3 regions of the Kribbella sp. NPDC051137 genome follow, and region 1 is predicted to be linked to each of the others. Evidence: riboswitches for the same ligand, from Rfam matches in the RefSeq annotation. Region 1 holds a riboswitch; each other region holds the start of a gene.
The links. Region 1 has a riboswitch for ZMP and ZTP ahead of AB0M51_RS24550 (tetrahydrofolate dehydrogenase/cyclohydrolase catalytic domain-containing protein). Riboswitches for the same ligand answer to the same signal wherever they lie in the genome.
Positions count from the first base shown of each region.

Region 1 (5,721 bases):
CACTCAGACGTGGACTACCCACCCGCGGGTGGTCAGGGCGTCGACCAGTTGGTCGACGGTGCCGGGTTTGACCGAGAGTTCGACCTCACCGACCGGCCGGCCGGGGCTGTGATCGATCCGCAGGTCCTCGACGTTGGCTCCGGACTCGGCGGCGTCGGCGAACAGTTTCGCCAGCTGGCCGGGGCGGTCCGGGATCGTCACCAGGACCGTGACCAGGTCGATGTGCGGGGCACCGTGCTTGCCCGGTACCCGGATCGCGCCGGACACCCCCTGGCCGAGGATCGCGGTCAGCTCCTCGCCCGCCTCTTCCTTGCCGAGGGCAACCAGTAGCCGGTCGAGCTCGCCGCGGATCTGCTCCAGCAGGCCGGTCAGCGCGGTCGAGTTCGCGGACACGATCTGGGTCCACAGCCGGGGGTCGCCGGCCGCGATCCGGGTGACGTCGCGGACGCCCTGGCCGGACAGTTCGAGGTGCGACGACGGCGCGTCGGCCAGCGTCCCGGCGGCGAGCGCGGACATCAGGTGCGGCAGGTGGGAGACCCGTGCGACGCCGAGGTCGTGGTCCGCCACGGACATCTCGACCGTCCGGGCACCGCACGCCTCGGCCAGCCGCCGTACCAGATCCACGGCCTGCGGATCGCTGGTCTCGTGCGGGGTGATCGCCCAGGTGGCCCCGTCGAACAGGTCGGCGCGCGCGGCCAGCGGGCCGTTGCGTTCCGAGCCGGCCATCGGGTGGCTTCCGACGTACCTGCTGACGTCCTCCGCCAGCTTGCGTGCGTCCGCGAGCGGCTTGCTCTTCACGCTGGCCGCGTCCGTCACGACCGCTGTGGTCTGGTCGAGCTGCGCGGCGACGACCGCGCCGACATGATCCGGCGGTACGGCGACCACGACGAGCTGCGGCTCGATCTCCACCTGCCGCGAGCCGGCGCCGATCCGCTCGGCCATCAACGCGTTGTCGGGGTTGCCGTCGACGAGCTCGACAACCACCCCCAGCCGGGCCAGCGCCAGCCCGATCGACGTCCCGATCAACCCGGTCCCGACAATGCGGACCGGGCCGCGCAGTTCGGTCACCGTGTCGCCTTCACTGGGCGCCGGTCAGGTCTGGGCGCAGAGCGACCGCGCCGTGCAGGTACACGTGCTGGATCTTGTCCCGCGAACGCGGTGTCTCGGTGTGCAGCATCAGCCGGACGACGCGCGGCAACGCGTGCGGCACCGGGATCTCCTGCATGCAGATCAGCGGTACGTCGGTGAGCCCGATCTGGCGGCCCGCGACCGCCGGGAACTCCGAGCGGAGGTCCGACGTGACCGTGAACAGGATGCTGATCAGATCCTCGTTCTCCAGATCGTTCGCCTCCAGGACCGCCTTCACCAGCTCCGCGGTCCGCTCGAGCAGATGCTCGCGCTCGTCCACGTCCAGCTGGGTGGCCCCCCGGATCGCGCGTACCGCCACGTGTCGCCTCCTAGTTCGTCTCCCCCAACCCTAGTTCAGGGTAGTCAAGGCGTGGACAGCCGTCTCAGCCGCGTCGACCGTCTGCTCCAGCAGCAGCGCGATCGTCATCGGGCCGACACCGCCCGGCACCGGGGTGATCAGCCGCGCGACCTCGGCCGCCTCGGCGAAGTGCACGTCGCCGACGTTGCCCTCGTTGTACCCGGCGTCGACCACCACCGCGCCCGGCTTCAGCCAGTCGCCGCGGACGAAGTTCGGCTTGCCGACGGCGGCGATCACCACGTCGGCGGTCCGCACCAGGTCGGCGAGGTCGCGGGTCCGGGAGTGCGCGTACGTGACGGTCGCGTTCGATGCCAGCAGCAACATGCCGGCCGGCTTGCCGAGGATCGGGCTGCGGCCGATCACGACCGCGTGCGCGCCCTCGAGCGGTACGTCGTACGCCGCCAGCAGCCGCATGATCCCGCCGGGCGTCGCGGACCGGAACCCGGGATCCCCGAAGGCCATCGCCGCGAACGATCGCATCGTCACGCCGTCCACGTCCTTGGCCGGGTCGATCGCCTCGAAGGCGGCCCGCTCGTCGATCTGCGCGGGCACCGGGTGCTGCAGCAGGATCCCGTGCACCGCCGGGTCCTCCGACAGCTTGGTGAGCTCCGCGACCAGCTCCTCCGTGGTCGTGGTGGCCGGCAGGACGACGCTGCGGGACGCGATGCCCGCCTTCTTCGACCGGTTCTGCTTCATCCGTACGTAGGTCGCGGACGCCGGGTCGTCGCCGACCAGCACGGTCGCCAGGCACGGCTGTACGCCGTACTTCTCCTGCAGGGCGCTCGCCCGCTCCGCCGCCTTGGCCACCATCTCGGCGGCGAGGTCGGTCCCGATCATCAGCTCAGCACTCATGCGCGCACTCCTCGACGTTCGAAGGTGCCCAGGCGCGCGGCGAAGCCGGATGGCAGACCGTTCCCCGGTGGTTCATCCACCTCAACGCCAGTCGCGGTCCGGCTTCAGAGTACCGGGTCAGAGCAGGCCGGCGTGGTCGAGGGCGAGGTAGGCGGCGTCGATGCCGGTCATCGCGCCGGGGTTGCGGAGTTCGGCGCGGAAAGCGTCGACGGTGAGTTCGACCGGGACGCAGTCCTCGGTCTCGTCGAGTTGCTGTTTGCCGTCGGGACGGCAGCCACGGGCGATCGCGACGTACTTGCGGAACGTCGAGGACGCACCGGACCATTGCCAGCCGACCACGTCGAGGGTCTCGCAGGTGTACCCGGTCTCCTCCTCGAGCTCGCGGGCGCCCGCCACCGCGACCTCCTCGCCGGGCTCGACGAGACCGCCCGGAAGGTTCGTGACCACGGTATCGGGTCCGGCGCGGAACATCCGGATCGTCACGATCCGCCCCTCCGGCGTCAACGGCAACACCGTCACGCCGGCGTCCACCCCGGCCTCGCGCCCGGACACATCCCACTCGACCTCGCGCCCGTCGGGCATCCGGTACCGCCGGAGGCGCACCGACAGGAAGCGCTCGAACCCGACCTCCTCCCCCAGCAACTCCCACGGAGCCGGGTCGGCGGGTGCCGTAGACAGCTCAGCCGCCACGTTTTCCGTGGCGGCTGAGCTCTCGATCTGGTCCGTCACAGCGGACGGTTGTCGTCGGGGTCTTCCGGCGGGGCCACCGGTGCGTCGTCATCGTCGGACGGCGGGGCGACCGGGGCCTCGGTGGATCCGGCGTCCTCGGCCTTCGCCGAAGACTCACCGGCCGAGCCGGCGCCGGCACCGTTCCCGCCGTCGGACGCCTCCTCGGAGGAGTCGCCGTCGGAGGAGTCGGCGTCGGAGGAGTCGGCGTCGGAGGGGGCGGTGGCCGGGCGGGACTCGGACAGGATCCGTTCCAGCGTCTCCTCGGAGATCCGCTTGAACTTGCGCACCTGTGACCGGGTCCGGTCCAGCACAGCGACCTCGAGCTGGTCCGGCGTCAACTGCCGGACCTCGGTGCCGTCGTGGGCCAGGGCGTCGACCGCGAGCCGGAGCGCACCCGCCAGCGAGATGCCTTCCTGGTAGTGCTCGCCGACGTAGTCCGCGACCTGGTCGGCCGGGCCGCCCATCACGGCGTACCCCTGCACGTCGGCGATCGAACCGTCGTACGTGAGCCGGTAGATCTGGTCGTCGCCGGCGCTCGCGCCGACCTCCGCGACCAGGATCTCCACCTCGAGCGGCTTCTCGCCGCCGGAGGAGAAGATCGCGCCGAGGGTCTGCGCGTACGCGTTGGCGAGCGCGCGGCCGGTCACGTCACGGCGGTCGTACGAGTACCCGCGCATGTCGGCGAGCCGGACGCCGGCGATCCGCAGGTTCTCGAACTCGTTGTACCGGCCGACGGCGGCGAAGGCCATCCGGTCGTAGATCTCGGCCACCTTGTGCAACGCGGGCGACCGGTTCTCCGCGACGAACAGGATGCCGTCGGCATACTGCAGCGCGATCGCGCTGCGGCCCTTGCTGATGCCCTTCCGGGCGAAGTCCGCCCGGTCCCGCATCAGCTGCTCGGGCGAGACGTAGAAAGGAACGCTCATCGAGTCCTCTGTGAGTTCGGGGTGATCAGGTCAGGGACGGCGCGGCCGGGCCGTCGGGACGCTGGTGCCGCTGCTCCCAGGCCGCGTCGACCAGGGAGGCCACCTCGTCCTCGGGCAGCCGCCGGTAACCGTCCGCGGTGACCACGCCGACCACCGGGAAGATCCGCCGCAGCATGTCCGGGCCACCGGTCGCCGAGTCGTCGTCGGCGGCGTCGATCAGGGACTGGATCGCCACCGTCACGCAGTCGGTCTCGGACAGGTCCTCGCGGTAGAGCTTCTTCAGCGCGCCGCGGGCGAACAGCGAGCCCGATCCGACGCTGTAGAAGTGGGTCTCCTCGTACCGCCCGCCGGTCGGGTCGTAGGAGAAGATCCGCCCGCCCTTGATGTCCTCGTCGTACCCCGCGAACAGCGGCACCACGGTGAGGCCCTGCATCGCCATCGGCAGGTTGCCCCGGATCAGCGCGCTGAGCCGGTTCGCCTTGCCGTCCAGGCTCAGCGTCGCGCCCTCGAGCTTCTCGTAGTGCTCCAGCTCGACCTGGAACAGCCGGACCATCTCGATCCCGAAACCGGCCGAGCCGGCGAAGGCGACCGCCGAGTACTCGTCGGCCGGGAACACCTTCTCGATGTCACGCTGGGCAATGATGTTGCCCATCGTGGCCCGCCGGTCGCCGGCCATGATCACGCCACCGGGGAAGGTGGCGGCGACGATGGTCGTGCCGTGCGGGACCTCACTGGACAGGTCGCCCTGCCCGAGCGACCGCCGTCCGGGCAACAGGTCGGGCGCGTGCCCGGCCAGGAAGTCCATGAACGACGAGCCGCCCGGGGTCAGGAAGGCTTCCGGCAGCCGGCCGGAGGCATCAGATGTCATCGAGCGGTTCACTCCCCACCCTTTTGCACGAATCCGCGGACGAACTCCTCGGCGTTCTCCTCGAGGACCTCGTCGATCTCGTCCAGGATCGAGTCGACGTCCTCGTCGAGCCGCTCCTTGCGCTCCTGGACATCCTCCGACGCCTCGACCTGCTCGACCTCTTCCTCGGTCGACGAACGCTTCGGCTGCTTGTGCTGCTGACCGCCGTCCTTCGCCATATGGCCACCTCCTAGAACCGCTGGGAAGGCCGCCCAAATCGGCCTTCACTAGCGACCCTACCCGGCGCCGCCCCCAGTAATGGTGCGAACCAGGTCACTCGCGGTGTCGCATTGGTCAAGAAGTGCCCCGACATGCGCTTTGGTGCCCCGCAGCGGGTCCAGGGTGGGGATGCGCTGGAGCGATTCCTTGCCCGGCAGATCGAAGATCACCGAGTCCCACGAGGCGGCCGCGACCTGCGGCGCGTACTGCTGCATGCAGCGGCCCCGGAAGTACGCCCGGGTGTCCGTCGGCGGGTGTGCGACCGCCATCCGGATCTCCTCGTCGGTGACGATCCGCTGCATCCGGCCGGATTTCACCAACTTGTAATAGAGCCCCTTGTCCGGGCGCAGGTCGGCGTACTGCAGGTCGACCAGGTGCAGCTTCGGGTCGTCCCAGTCCAGGCCGTCGCGGTCGCGGTAGGACTGGAGCAGCTTGTACTTCGCCACCCAGTCCAGTTGATCCGACAACTTCATCGGGTCCAGTGCCAGCTGGTCCAGGATCTGCTCCCAGCGGTGCAGCACGTCCTTGGTCTGCCGGTCCGCGTCGTCGCCGTACTTGTCCTCGACGTACTTCCGGGCCTGCTCGAGGTACTCCGCCTGCAA
Region 1 is NZ_JBFBBI010000004.1:698,835-704,555, forward strand. It holds gene AB0M51_RS24540 (prephenate dehydrogenase) at 4-1,068, opposite strand; gene aroH (chorismate mutase) at 1,079-1,447, opposite strand; gene AB0M51_RS24550 (tetrahydrofolate dehydrogenase/cyclohydrolase catalytic domain-containing protein) at 1,478-2,338, opposite strand; ZMP/ZTP riboswitch at 2,358-2,443, opposite strand; gene AB0M51_RS24555 (NUDIX hydrolase) at 2,456-3,067, opposite strand; gene prcA (proteasome subunit alpha) at 3,064-3,993, opposite strand; gene prcB (proteasome subunit beta) at 4,019-4,861, opposite strand; gene AB0M51_RS24570 (ubiquitin-like protein Pup) at 4,870-5,079, opposite strand; gene dop (depupylase/deamidase Dop) at 5,137-5,721, opposite strand, start outside.

Region 2 (5,721 bases), 190 kb from region 1:
CTCGCTGGGCGACCTCGCCGACGAGCTGGGCATCAGTTCCGCCCAGTTCTCCCGCCGCTTCAAGACGACCCACGGCGTCACGCCGGCCGACTACCTGCGCCGTATCCGCCTCCGACGAGTCCGCGAACTCCTCACCGAAACCGACGCCACCCTCCAGACGATCGCCGAACGCACCGGCTACCGCAGCGCGTTCTACCTCAGCCGCGTCTTCAGCACCGAGACCGGCCGGTCCCCGTCGCAGTACCGGCAGACCGCCAGAGTTTGACGGGTTGCCGGCCTTCAGGCTCCGGCGGCGGTGACCACGGCGTCGGTGGCGAAACCGGCCAGGAGGCCGAGCAGGATGCACCAGGTGGTGAGTTCCTTGAGGCCGGCCCTGCGAGCGACTGCCAGTAGTTCGATGACGACGTACAGGATCGAACCCGCGGCGAGGCCGAGGAACGCCACCGACAACGTGTCGTTGACGAACCGCTGCCCGATGAGCGTCCCGACGAACGTCGGGCCGCCGCCGATCAGCCCGAGCAGCGCGAGGGTCAGCCAGGACGGCCGCTCGCCTGCGGCTGCGAGCGGTGCGACGATGCCGAAGCCCTCGGTGGCGTTGTGCAGGGCGAACCCGATGATCAGCAGCACGGCGAGCGACATCTCGCCGGTCGCCGCGGAGTTGCCGATCGCGAGACCCTCGGCGAAGTTGTGCAGGCCGATCCCGGTGGCGATCATCGTGGCCAGGCCGGCCGCGGCCGAGGCTGTCTGCGGCCTCAGCGCCGGATCGCCGGTCGCGGCCGCACCGGGGCCGGGTTTCGGTTGCGCCGTACGCCGCCGGGCCATCCAGCGGTCGTAGTACACCAGGCCGAGCAGCCCGATCCCCAGCCCGGCAGCCAGGACCAGGCCGTTGCCCAGCGTCGTACCCCAATGCTTGTCCGCGAGCGCGGTGTCGATCGGCTCCCAGGCGTGGGCGAGGACGTCCCAGAGCAGGAAGAGCAGGATGCCGATCGCGACCGCGTTCAGGCCTGCCTTGAGCCGAGGCGCGGGATTGCGCAGCCGGCCGATCGGGAGACCGAGATAGATGGTGAGGCCGGCGACAGCGCCGAGAACCGCGACCTGCGAGCTGGACATCAGAACTCTCCGGGAAAGGGGAACGCAGAAGTGCAGCTCGGACATTAGGTGAGGCAAGGCTGACCTCACAAGTCCTGAGCTGGAACTCCCGCTCCCACTGAGAATCCGCTGAGGAGCAAGGCGTCTGGATACGTCACCCGGAGCGGGGAGACGGTTCACCCGGACGGGGGATGGGCGGCGGTGCCGATGTCGTTACGTTCAGTCGCATGGATGAACCTGCGCGCGTCCGGCAGTGGCCGGCGTACCTGCTCGCTGTGCTGTTCGCCGGGTATGCCGCGGGGAAGGCTGTGCGTGCGTGGCAAGGGAGGCTGGGGTTTCCGGGCGGTCCGCCGGTGTCGGCTGCCGAGGCTGACCGCTACCCGTTGGATCCGGTGGTCGCCCAGTCGCTGGCTTCCGCGAGTGGCGTGCTCGCCGCCTGCATCGTGCTCGCGACCGTGACGTCGATCGGCCGGAGAATCCCGCGTCCCCTGATGCTGGTCGCGCTCACCGCCCTGGTGCTGCCCGTTGCCGCGGGCGGCGGAATCATGGCGCTGGACGGCTTCATCGGGTTGGGCGTCGGCTGGCGGTGGTACCACGGCGTACTGGGGATCGCCTGCACCGGCCTGTCGATCGACACAGCCCATTCGTACCTGCGGACGACAGGGGCCCGACGTCGACGCGTGTGCCGTTAGGCTGGGGCCGGACCGTGACTGGCGCGTGAGGTGGGGTACCACCGGGGAGCGGTCCCGTCTGGATGACGTGTGCCGTGCGCCTGGGCTTCTGGGATCGAGCTGGAGGCCTGCCATGGTTCGCCCGCGGTTGGTGGGGATCGTCAATGTCACGCGCGACTCGTTCTCGGACGGGGGACGCTACCTGTTGCCCGAGGCTGCGATCGCGCACGCCCGGGAGCTGGCCGCGGCCGGCGCCGACGTCGTGGAGCTCGGGCCGGCGTCGAGTCATCCGGACGCGGAGCGGGTGCCGCCGGAGGAGGAGATCGCGAGGCTGGACCGAGTGGTCGACGGGCTGGAAGGGATCCCGTGGGGCGTGGACTCGTTTCACCCCGAGGCTCAGCGGTGGGCGCTCGCGCGCGGGGCGTCGTACCTGAACGACATCGGCGGGTTCGCCCGGCCGTACGGCGAACTCGCCGACTCGTCGTGCCGGCTCGTGGTGATGCACTCCGTCCAGCGAACCGGACCGGCGACGCGGGTGGTGACCGACGCGGGCGCGATCTGGGGCCGGATCGAGGCGTTCTTCGACCGGCGGATCGCGGCGCTCGAGGGTGCCGGGATCGGGCCTGAGCGGTTGGTGTTGGATCCGGGGCTCGGCTACTTCCTCGGGAGCACACCGGAGCCGTCGATCGCGGTGCTGGCGGACCTCGCGCGGTTGAAGGAGCGGTACGGGCTGCCGATCCTGGTGTCGCCGTCGCGGAAGTCGTTCCTGCGGGCTATCACGGGAACGGACCTCGGGGGGATCGCAGCGGCCACCCTCGCGGCCGAGCTGTCCGCGGCCGACCAGGGCGCCGACTACATCCGGACACACGACCCCGCGGGTCTGAGGGACGCCTTGCTCGTTCGGGACGCCCTGGCCGAGTTCGATGTTTATCGGTACAGGCGCGGCATCAGAATTGGATGGTGACCGCCGTTTCACCAGGAAAAGAGGGCACAGTCATGCTCGATCCCGTCGTCGGCAAAGGTCCGCTGACCGAGACTGACCGCTTCATCTTCGAGTCGTGGGGCTACTTCCTGATTCCCGGCGTCCTGACGAAGGACGAGGCCGCCGAGGCGTACGACGTCTCGCAGCGGCTGCACGCGAGCCGCGAGCGCGAGTTCGGGCAGATCGGCCGGACCTACGAGAGCGAGCCGGTTCTCGAGCGGCTGATCGATCATCCCGACGTACTGCCGAAGGTGCAGGGCCTGCTCGGCGACCGGTTCGTGCTGCAGGCCGGCTGGAACACCATGCAGCCCGCGCACGCGGGGAACGGCGGCTGGCACCAGGACGGATCGTCGGCGTACGACTTCAAGGAAGTGGGCTACCCGGTTCCGTTGCTGCAGCTCCGCGTGTCGTACCTGCTCACCGACCAGACCGTGCCCGGCATGGGCAACATGGAACTGATTCCCGGCAGCCACCGCTCCCGGGTCGCGCTGCCGGAGTCGATCCGGAAGAACAAGGACGACATCGCGATCGGCCACGTCGTGTGCGCCGAGGCCGGCGCCGCTCTGGTGTTCCACAACGGTGTGTGGCACCGGACCTTCCGCCACGACGGCGACTACGACCGCTTCACGACCCACTACGTCTACAGCCCGCCGTGGGTGCGCCCGGCCGACCGTTTCGGCAACGACCCCGAGTTCCTCGAGCGCACCACGCCGCTGCGGCGCGCCCTGCTGGGAGAGTTCACCCGCCCGGACGCCCCGTTCGGCGCGAACTACGATCCGCTGCCGATCTGATCCGCCGATGCAACCAACTTCGCACTCGTAGGCGTGTCTAACCCGGTATCGAGGACCGGGAGGACAAATGAGTGACCGGGACGCCGCGTTCGAGGCGTACTTCGCCGCACGTTCCGACGCCATGCGCGGTACGGCGTACCTGCTGTGCGGCGACTGGCATCGAGCGGAGGACCTGGTTCAGCAGACGTTCACGAAGCTCTACCTGGTGTGGCGCCGGATCCAGCGGCACGAGGCGATGGACAGCTACACCAGGCGGACGCTCCTGCGGACGTTCCTGTCCGAGCGCCGCCGCGGGTGGTTCCGGCACGAGTCGGTCGGGTCTGCGGACACCGACCGGCCGGGGCCGTCGTCCGGCCTGGCCGACGAACGGCTCGTGTTGCTGGAGGCGCTCGCGAAGGTACCGCCGAGACAACGGGCCGTTCTGGTCCTGCGGTACTGGGAGGACCAGTCCGTCGAACAGACGGCCGAGTTGCTCGAATGCTCAACCGGAAACGTCAAGAGCCAGGCTGCGCGTGGGTTGGCGACGCTGCGCGGCCTGCTCGAAGAGGAGAGAGTGCGATGAAGGAAGAGGAACTCGGCGAGGCACTGCACGACCTCATGGTGCGGACGACTCCGCCGCCGTCGATGGACCCGGCGAGCGCCCTCGACCAGGGCCGCCGGGCGCTCAAGCGGCGCAGGATCGCGGTGACCGGCGCCGCCGCCGTCACGCTGGCGGTCGGCCTCGGAGCGGGTCCGGCACTGGTCGTGCATTACGCAGGCAGCCGGCCGGCGAGCCCGATGGTGGCCGGCGGTACCGGCACCAGCCGCCCGCTCGCCACGCCGCGGCCGGTCTCCACCGTGACCCCGAAGGCGCCCGCGACCCGGAAGTCCGGTGATCCGTGGCCGGAGGGCCAGACCGACCGTACGGCGACCGCGGGGCCGCGCGCCGATCGAGCCGTGACGCTGATGAACGAGCTGAGCTCGTCGGTGCCGGCGGGATTCACGAGTCCGAACCTGAAGTACCCGGACGGCCTGTCGATGAGGTGGCCGCAGGCGCAGTACGCGTCCAACGACGGGGAGCAGGACTACTGGCAGTACCAGGCCACGATTCCGGTGCAGAAGGGTGACCGGGTCGGCAAGTTGCTGGCGTCGTCGACCACACCTGACGGGAAACCGGCCCTGACTCCGTGCAAGCTGGCCCAGAAGTTCTGGGGCGGGACCGGCAGTTGCACAGTCGTGGACGTCGCCGGCAAGAAGGTCGGCGTACTGACCACGAACGGTCACGACAGCTACGACCAGTGGGCCGTCTACCGCTACGCCGACGGCACTGTCGTCTACGTCGCACAGGCCAAGAAGTCCGACAGCAACGACCGGCCGCCGTTGCAGCAACCCGTCTTCACCGCCCGCCAACTCGCCGAGCTGGCAACCTCACCGAACTTCAAGATCAGCACCTGACCCAGCAGCTCGGCTCAGGTCGCCGGGACTGGCCGGCGCGCCGTGGCGTAGCGCGTGATCGGGACGAACAACGCACCGCTCAGGGCGAACCATGCTCCGAGAATGAGCCATCCCGGTACGCCGAGGCCGAGGGGCAGCAACGCCATGACGGACGGGGCGAGCATCGAGCTGAGCGAGGTGCTGGTGTTCCAGACGCCCTGGTACTGGCCTTGGGCGTGCTCGGCGGCGAGGTCGAAGCCGAGGAGGAACGAGCCCGAGGACTGCAGGAGTTCACCGGCGGTCAGCACCATCGCGGCGACTGCCAGGACCGCGACGGCCAGGGCACCGTCGCCGGCCGAGGCCGTCGCGAACAGGCCCATGGATGCCAGTAGCAGGAATCCGGCGGTCCTGGTGGCGCGTGCGGCGGTGCCGGTGTCGACGATCCCCCTGGATGCTCGGACCTGGAGCACCGCGACGCCGGCAGCGTTCACGATCAACGGCAGCGCTGCCGCCCAGTGGGGTGCACGGGTGTGCTCGACGACCCAGAGCGGGATCGCGACGTCGATGACGGAGTAGTGGATCGAGATCGCGGCGTTCAGTGCCGACACGGCGAGATAGCCGCGGTCTCGGAGCACGATCCAGAGCGGACCGTCGGTGCGCGGTTGCGGCGGCACCCGCGGTACGGCGAGTACGACGAGAGCCGCGGTGACGCCGAGGACGACGTACAGGCAGAACATCAGCCGGTACGACGTCGACGTACCGAAGGACAGCGCGA
Region 2 is NZ_JBFBBI010000004.1:885,052-890,772, reverse strand. It holds gene AB0M51_RS25365 (AraC family transcriptional regulator) at 1-265, shown strand, start outside; gene AB0M51_RS25360 (ZIP family metal transporter) at 280-1,110, opposite strand; gene AB0M51_RS25355 (hypothetical protein) at 1,317-1,781, shown strand; ZMP/ZTP riboswitch at 1,786-1,874, shown strand; gene folP (dihydropteroate synthase) at 1,894-2,724, shown strand; gene AB0M51_RS25345 (phytanoyl-CoA dioxygenase family protein) at 2,757-3,533, shown strand; gene AB0M51_RS25340 (SigE family RNA polymerase sigma factor) at 3,601-4,095, shown strand; gene AB0M51_RS25335 (hypothetical protein) at 4,092-4,967, shown strand; gene AB0M51_RS25330 (MFS transporter) at 4,982-5,721, opposite strand, start outside.
Region 2: it holds a riboswitch for ZMP and ZTP, as region 1 does, so the genes downstream of both, folP (dihydropteroate synthase) here and AB0M51_RS24550 (tetrahydrofolate dehydrogenase/cyclohydrolase catalytic domain-containing protein) in region 1, are expected to answer to the same signal.

Region 3 (5,721 bases), on a different contig from region 1:
ACAGCTGCGGCTTACCCTCAGCCACCAACACCCGGTCGGTGAGGTACGCCTCGTGGGCGGCGTCGGCGTCGCCGGCTTGGACAGACTCGCTCAACAGCTCGAGGCAGGCGCGCTGGAACGGCAGGTCGCGATCGGCGTGCTGGACCAGCAGCCAAGCCGCTTGGGCACCATCGGCACCAACGAGGCTGTGACCGGGCCAGCCGTGTGATGCGACGATTGTCTTCATCCGCGTGGTGTTCTCGGCGTCCACCGCCTGAAGGCGATCCAGGGATTGCCTCTCAGACGCCGTCAGTTCCATCTCGGGTACGCCGTCCAGCAGGCGTGGATGTTCGTCCAACTGCCGGCGGGCGTCCTGGTCTGCGGAGGCCATTCGCAGGAGTTCGTCGCGGAGGGTGGGGGTCATGGGTGGCGGTCCGCGCGCCAGTTCTTGATCATTTGGTCCATGTCGGCGTGGATGAACGCGAAGAAGTCGGCGGCCTCGGTGAGGCGGTTGGCGACGGGGGAGCCGGCGGGGAAGAGGGCGGCGCCGGAGCGGCTGGTGGATTCCCACTCGCTGAGGGCGAGGTTGCGGCGCTCCAGGATCGCGGCGAAGACGTCCTCGCGGATCCGGTAGTGGTCCTTGCGGGAGCCGGGCAGCCGCTCGCGGGAGATGAACGAGACCTGGAGCAGCTGCCGGACCGCGCCGGACACGGCCGGCTGGCTGATCTTCAGGGACTCGGCGAGCTCCGCCGCGGTCAGCGTCCCGTCGGGGCTGACCAGCATCGCGCCCATCACCCGAGCCGACATCGTCGGTACGCCGCTGTTCGCCAGCACGCCCGCGAACCGCTCGACGAACTGGCTGACTGCCTCCCGGCTCGGTTCCTCCGCCATGGTTGAAGCTTACAGTAATTGGATTTATCGCAACTATCACAAACTTCTGATAATTTGAATTGCATGACCTCAGCAGCCACCACCGCCGCGCCGGCGCTGACCGGCGCCCGCCGCTTCGGTGTCCTCGTCGCGTTGTGTCTGGCCGTGCTCGTGCTCGGCCTCGACACCACCGTGCTCAACGTCGCGTTGCCGACCCTCGCCAAGGACCTCGACGCGTCCACCGGCCAGCTCCAATGGATGGCGAACAGCTACAACCTGGTGCTCGCCGCGCTGCTGCTGCCGGCCGGTCTGCTCGGCGACCGGTACGGGCGGCGCAAGCTCATCGCGATCGCCCTCACGCTCTTCGGGCTGGCGTCGCTCGCCTGCGCGCTCTCCGGCTCGGCCGGTCAGCTGATCGCGGCCCGCGCGTTCCTCGGGATCGGCGCCGCGATGATCGTCCCGGTCGCGCTCTCGCTGATCACCGTGCTGTTCCGCACCGAGCAGGAGCGGAAGAAGGCGATCGGCTTCTTCGTCGTTGCCAACAGCATCGGTATGCCGCTCGGCCCGATCGTCGGTGGGCTGCTGCTCGACCACGCCGGCTGGCAGTGGATCTTCGTGATCAACGTCCCGATCGCGTTCCTGGCCGCACTCGCGGTGACGCTGCTCGTCCCGGAGAGCCGGAGCGCGAACCGCCCGGCGATCGACTGGCTCGGCATCGTGCTGTCCAGCGCCGGACTCGCGACCCTGGTGTACGGCGTGACGAAGGCGGGCGAGACGTCCTGGTCCGACGCGGCCACGATCGTGTCCCTCGGGCTGGCCGTCGTCCTGATCGCCGGGTTCCTGATCTGGCAGCGGCGGAACCGGGAGCCGCTGATCGAGCTGCGGCTGTTCCGCGAGCGGGTGTTCACCGGCGGCGCCGTACTGCTGACGGTGTCGGTGTTCGCGATCTTCGGGCTGCTGTTCACGATGCCGCAGTACTTCCAGGGCATCAACGGCTCGGACGCGTTGCACACCGGGCTGAAGCTGTTGCCGTTCATCGGCGGGATGACCGTCGGGGCGAAGCTGGCCGAGCCGGTGGAGTCGCGGATCGGTACCCGGCTGGTCGTGATGGCCGGGTTCGTGGTGATGGCGGCCGGGTTCGTGCTCGGCGCGTTCACCGACCTCGGCACCGGGTACGGCTACACCGCGAGCTGGTTCGTGGTGGTCGGTTTCGGGCTCGGGTGTTCGATGCCGCAGGCAATGAACGCGGCGCTCGGCGTCCTCGACCCGGAGCGGGCCGGGACCGGATCCGGATTGCTGCAGGCGTTCCGTCAGGTCGGCGGGACGGTCGGCGTCGCCGTCCTCGGGACCGTGCTGAACTCGGTCTACCGGCACAACGTGGACACGACCGGTCTGCCGGCGCAGGTCGCGGACGCGGCGCAGCGGAGTCTCGCGGGCGGTCTCTCGGTGGCGGCGAAGACCGGCTCCGCGGGGCTGGCGAGCAGCGTGCGGGAGGCGTTCCTGACCAGCCTCAACACCACGATGTGGGTCTCCGGCGGCATCGCGGTCGCCGGCGCGATCCTCGCCGCCGTACTGATGCCGAAAAGAGCTGCCCGCCCCCAGCAAGCTGAGGACGGGCAGCCGGTGGTCGGCTAGGGATCAGCTGAGCTCGAGGCCCGGGTAGAGCGGGAACTTGTCCAGCATCTCGGCCGAGGCGGCCTTGGTCTTGTCGGCGACGCCGTCGGCGAGGACGTACTTCGCCTTCGACGGGGCGCCCGCGGACGTGGTGGTCGGGGTGGTCGACGACAGTACGTCGACGATCAGCTCGGCCACCCGGTCGAACTCGTCGGCCCCGAACCCGCGCGTGGTGAGCGCCGGCGTACCGATCCGGACGCCGGACGTGTACCAGGCCCCGTTCGGGTCCCGCGGTACGGCGTTCCGGTTCGTCACGATGCCCGCGTCGAGCAGCGCCGACTCGGCCTGCCGGCCGGTGATGCCGTACGACGAGACGTCCAGCAGCACGAGGTGGTTCTCCGTGCCGTCCGTGACGAGCTTGACGCCGCGCTTCATCAGTCCCTCGGCGAGCGTGACCGCGTTGTCCGCGACGTTCTGCGCGTACTCCCGGAACGAGGGCTGCCGCGCTTCGGCCAGCGCGACCGCCTTCGCGGCCATCGTCTGGCTGAGCGGGCCGCCGAGCACCATCGGGCAGCCGCGGTCGACGGACTCGGCGTACTCCGGCTGGCAGAGCACCATGCCGCCGCGCGGGCCGCGCAGCGACTTGTGCGTGGTCGTCGTGGTGACGTGCGCGTGCGGGACCGGGTCGAAGTCGCCGGTGAACACCTTGCCCGCGACCAGGCCGGCGAAGTGCGCCATGTCGACCATCAGCGTGGCACCGACCTCGTCGGCGATCTCGCGCATCTTGGCGAAGTTCACCTTGCGCGGGTACGCCGAGTAGCCGGCGATCAGGATCAGCGGCTTGAACTCGCGCGCCTTGCGGGCGACCTCGTCGTAGTCCAGCAGCCCCGTCTCCGGGTTCGTGCCGTACGAGTGCTGGTTGAACATCTTGCCGGAGATGTTCGGCCGGAAACCGTGCGTCAGGTGACCGCCGGCGTCCAGCGACATGCCGAGCATCTTCTGGTCGCCGAGCGCCTTGCGGAGCTTGGTCCAGTCCTCCTCGGACAGGTCGTTGACGTGCTTCGCACCGGCCTCGGCGAGCGCCGGGGACTCGATCCGCTGCGCCAGGATCGCCCAGAACGCGACCAGGTTCGCGTCGATGCCGGAGTGCGGCTGGACGTACGCGTGCGGGGCGTCGAAGAGTGCCTGCGCGTGGTCGGCGGCGGTCTGCTCGACGGTGTCGACGTTCTGGCAGCCGGCGTAGAAGCGGTGCCCGACGGTGCCCTCGGCGTACTTGTCCGACAGCCAGTTGCCCATCGTGAGCAGCGTGGCGGGGGAGGCGTAGTTCTCGCTGGCGATCAGCTTCAGCGAGGACCGCTGGTCGGCCAGCTCGGCCTTGATCGCGCCGGCGATCGTCGGTTCGACCGCGGCGATCACCTGCAGCGCGTTGTTGTACGCGGCCGACGCGGCGGCGGCATCGAAGGGTTGAGTCATCGTTGTCTCTCCTGCGGTTTGCAGTGGGTCGAAGGCACCCAGGCGCACGGTGCCGACGGGTTTCGCTCCCCGGTGGTTCTCCACCTTCAGCGCGCCAGTCGCGACGTCGCTCACCCTATCGTGCGCTCGAGGATCCGCTCGAAGGGAGTCGTCCTCGGAAGCGTCCCGAACACCCCGCCCCAATCGCCGGCCAGCCGGGACGCCACGAACGCATCCGCGACCTCCGGCGTCGAGTTCCTGATCAGCAACGAAGCTTGCAGGCACAGGGCCATCTGCGCGGCCAGCCGGCGCGCCCCTGCCTCTGCGTTCTCCGCGTCAGCAAGCGCTTGCAGTACGTCGTTCACGGCCGCGTCCAGCCGCTGGTCCGCGCCCTGCACCGCGGCCAGCTCCGTCAGCCAGGCGTCGAGCGACTCCGGACGGCGCAGCGCTCGCAGTACGTCGAGCGCGTTCACGTTGCCGGACCCTTCCCAGATCGAGTTCAACGGCGACTCCCGGTACAACAGCGGCAGCCCGGACTCCTCGACGTACCCGTTCCCGCCAAGACATTCCAGCGCCTCGGCCACCATGAACGGCGTCCGCTTGCACACCCAGAACTTCGCCAACGGCAACCCGATCCGCCGGAACGCCCCTTCAGCCTCGCTGCCCCCGTCGACGGCGGCGGCGAGGCGCATGGCGAGGGCTGTTGCCGCTTCGCTCTCGATCGCCAGGTCGGCGAGCACGTTCCGCATCGCGGGCTTGTCCGACAGCAGCCCACCGAAGGCGGATCGGTGGCGCGTGTGCCAGACGGCCTCGACGAGAGCGCGCCGCTGGAGCGCGGCCGACCCGAGCACGCAGTCGAGACGGGTCGCCGCGACCATCTCGATGATCGTGCGTACGCCGGCCCCCTCGTCGCCGAGCCGGTACCCGATCGTCCCGTGGAACTCGACCTCCGACGACGCGTTCGACCGGTTCCCGAGCTTGTCCTTCAGCCGCTGCAACGCGAACGGGTTCCGATTGCCGTCGGCAAGTACCCGGGGTACGACGAAGCAGCTCAGCCCGTCCGGCGCCTGCGCCAGTACCAGGAAAACGTCCACCTGCGGCGCCGAGCAGAACCACTTGTGCCCGTCCAGCTGGTACACGTCCCCGGCCGGCGTCGCCGTCGTCAGGTTCGCCCGTACGTCGGACCCGCCCTGCTTCTCGGTCATCCCCATCCCGGCCAGTACGCCGCCCTTCGCCGCGGCCGGCAGCCGGCGTACGTCGTACTCCGTGGACGCCAGGCGCGGCACCCACTCCGCCGCCAGCCGCTCGTCCGCGCGCAGCGCCGGGACCGCGGCGTACGACATCGAGATCGGGCACCCGTGCCCGGGCTCCACCTGCGACCAGAGGTAGAACCCGGCCGCCCGTCGCAGGTGCGGCGCGGGGCTGTCGCTCGTCCACGGCGCGGCCTGCAGCCCGAACCCGACGGCCTGCTCCATCAGCCAGTGCCACGACGGGTGGAACTCGACCTCGTCGATCCGGTTCCCGTACCGGTCGTGGGTCCGTAGGACGGGCGGGTTCTGGTTGGCCGGGAGGGCGTGCGCGCGGGCCTCCTCGGAGCCGGCCAGCTCGCCGATCCGGGTCAGGCCGGGATCCGCGGTGAGGTCGCCGGTGAGCCCGGCGTACGGACGCAGAGCGTCACCGAGGGCCGCGTCCCGCGTGAAGAAGTTCACGCCCCGCAGTGGGGGAGCCTGGTTCGTTACCGCGAATGGGTCCGCCATGTCAGTACGGTAAGCGGTATGGCACGTTCTGGGGCAGGACCCACTGGTG
Region 3 is NZ_JBFBBI010000001.1:1,484,344-1,490,064, forward strand. It holds gene AB0M51_RS07055 (DUF6624 domain-containing protein) at 1-403, opposite strand, end outside; gene AB0M51_RS07060 (MarR family transcriptional regulator) at 400-870, opposite strand; gene AB0M51_RS07065 (DHA2 family efflux MFS transporter permease subunit) at 934-2,484, shown strand; gene AB0M51_RS07070 (glycine hydroxymethyltransferase) at 2,488-3,936, opposite strand; ZMP/ZTP riboswitch at 3,966-4,048, opposite strand; gene AB0M51_RS07075 (acyl-CoA dehydrogenase family protein) at 4,047-5,672, opposite strand.
Region 3: it holds a riboswitch for ZMP and ZTP, as region 1 does, so the genes downstream of both, AB0M51_RS07070 (glycine hydroxymethyltransferase) here and AB0M51_RS24550 (tetrahydrofolate dehydrogenase/cyclohydrolase catalytic domain-containing protein) in region 1, are expected to answer to the same signal.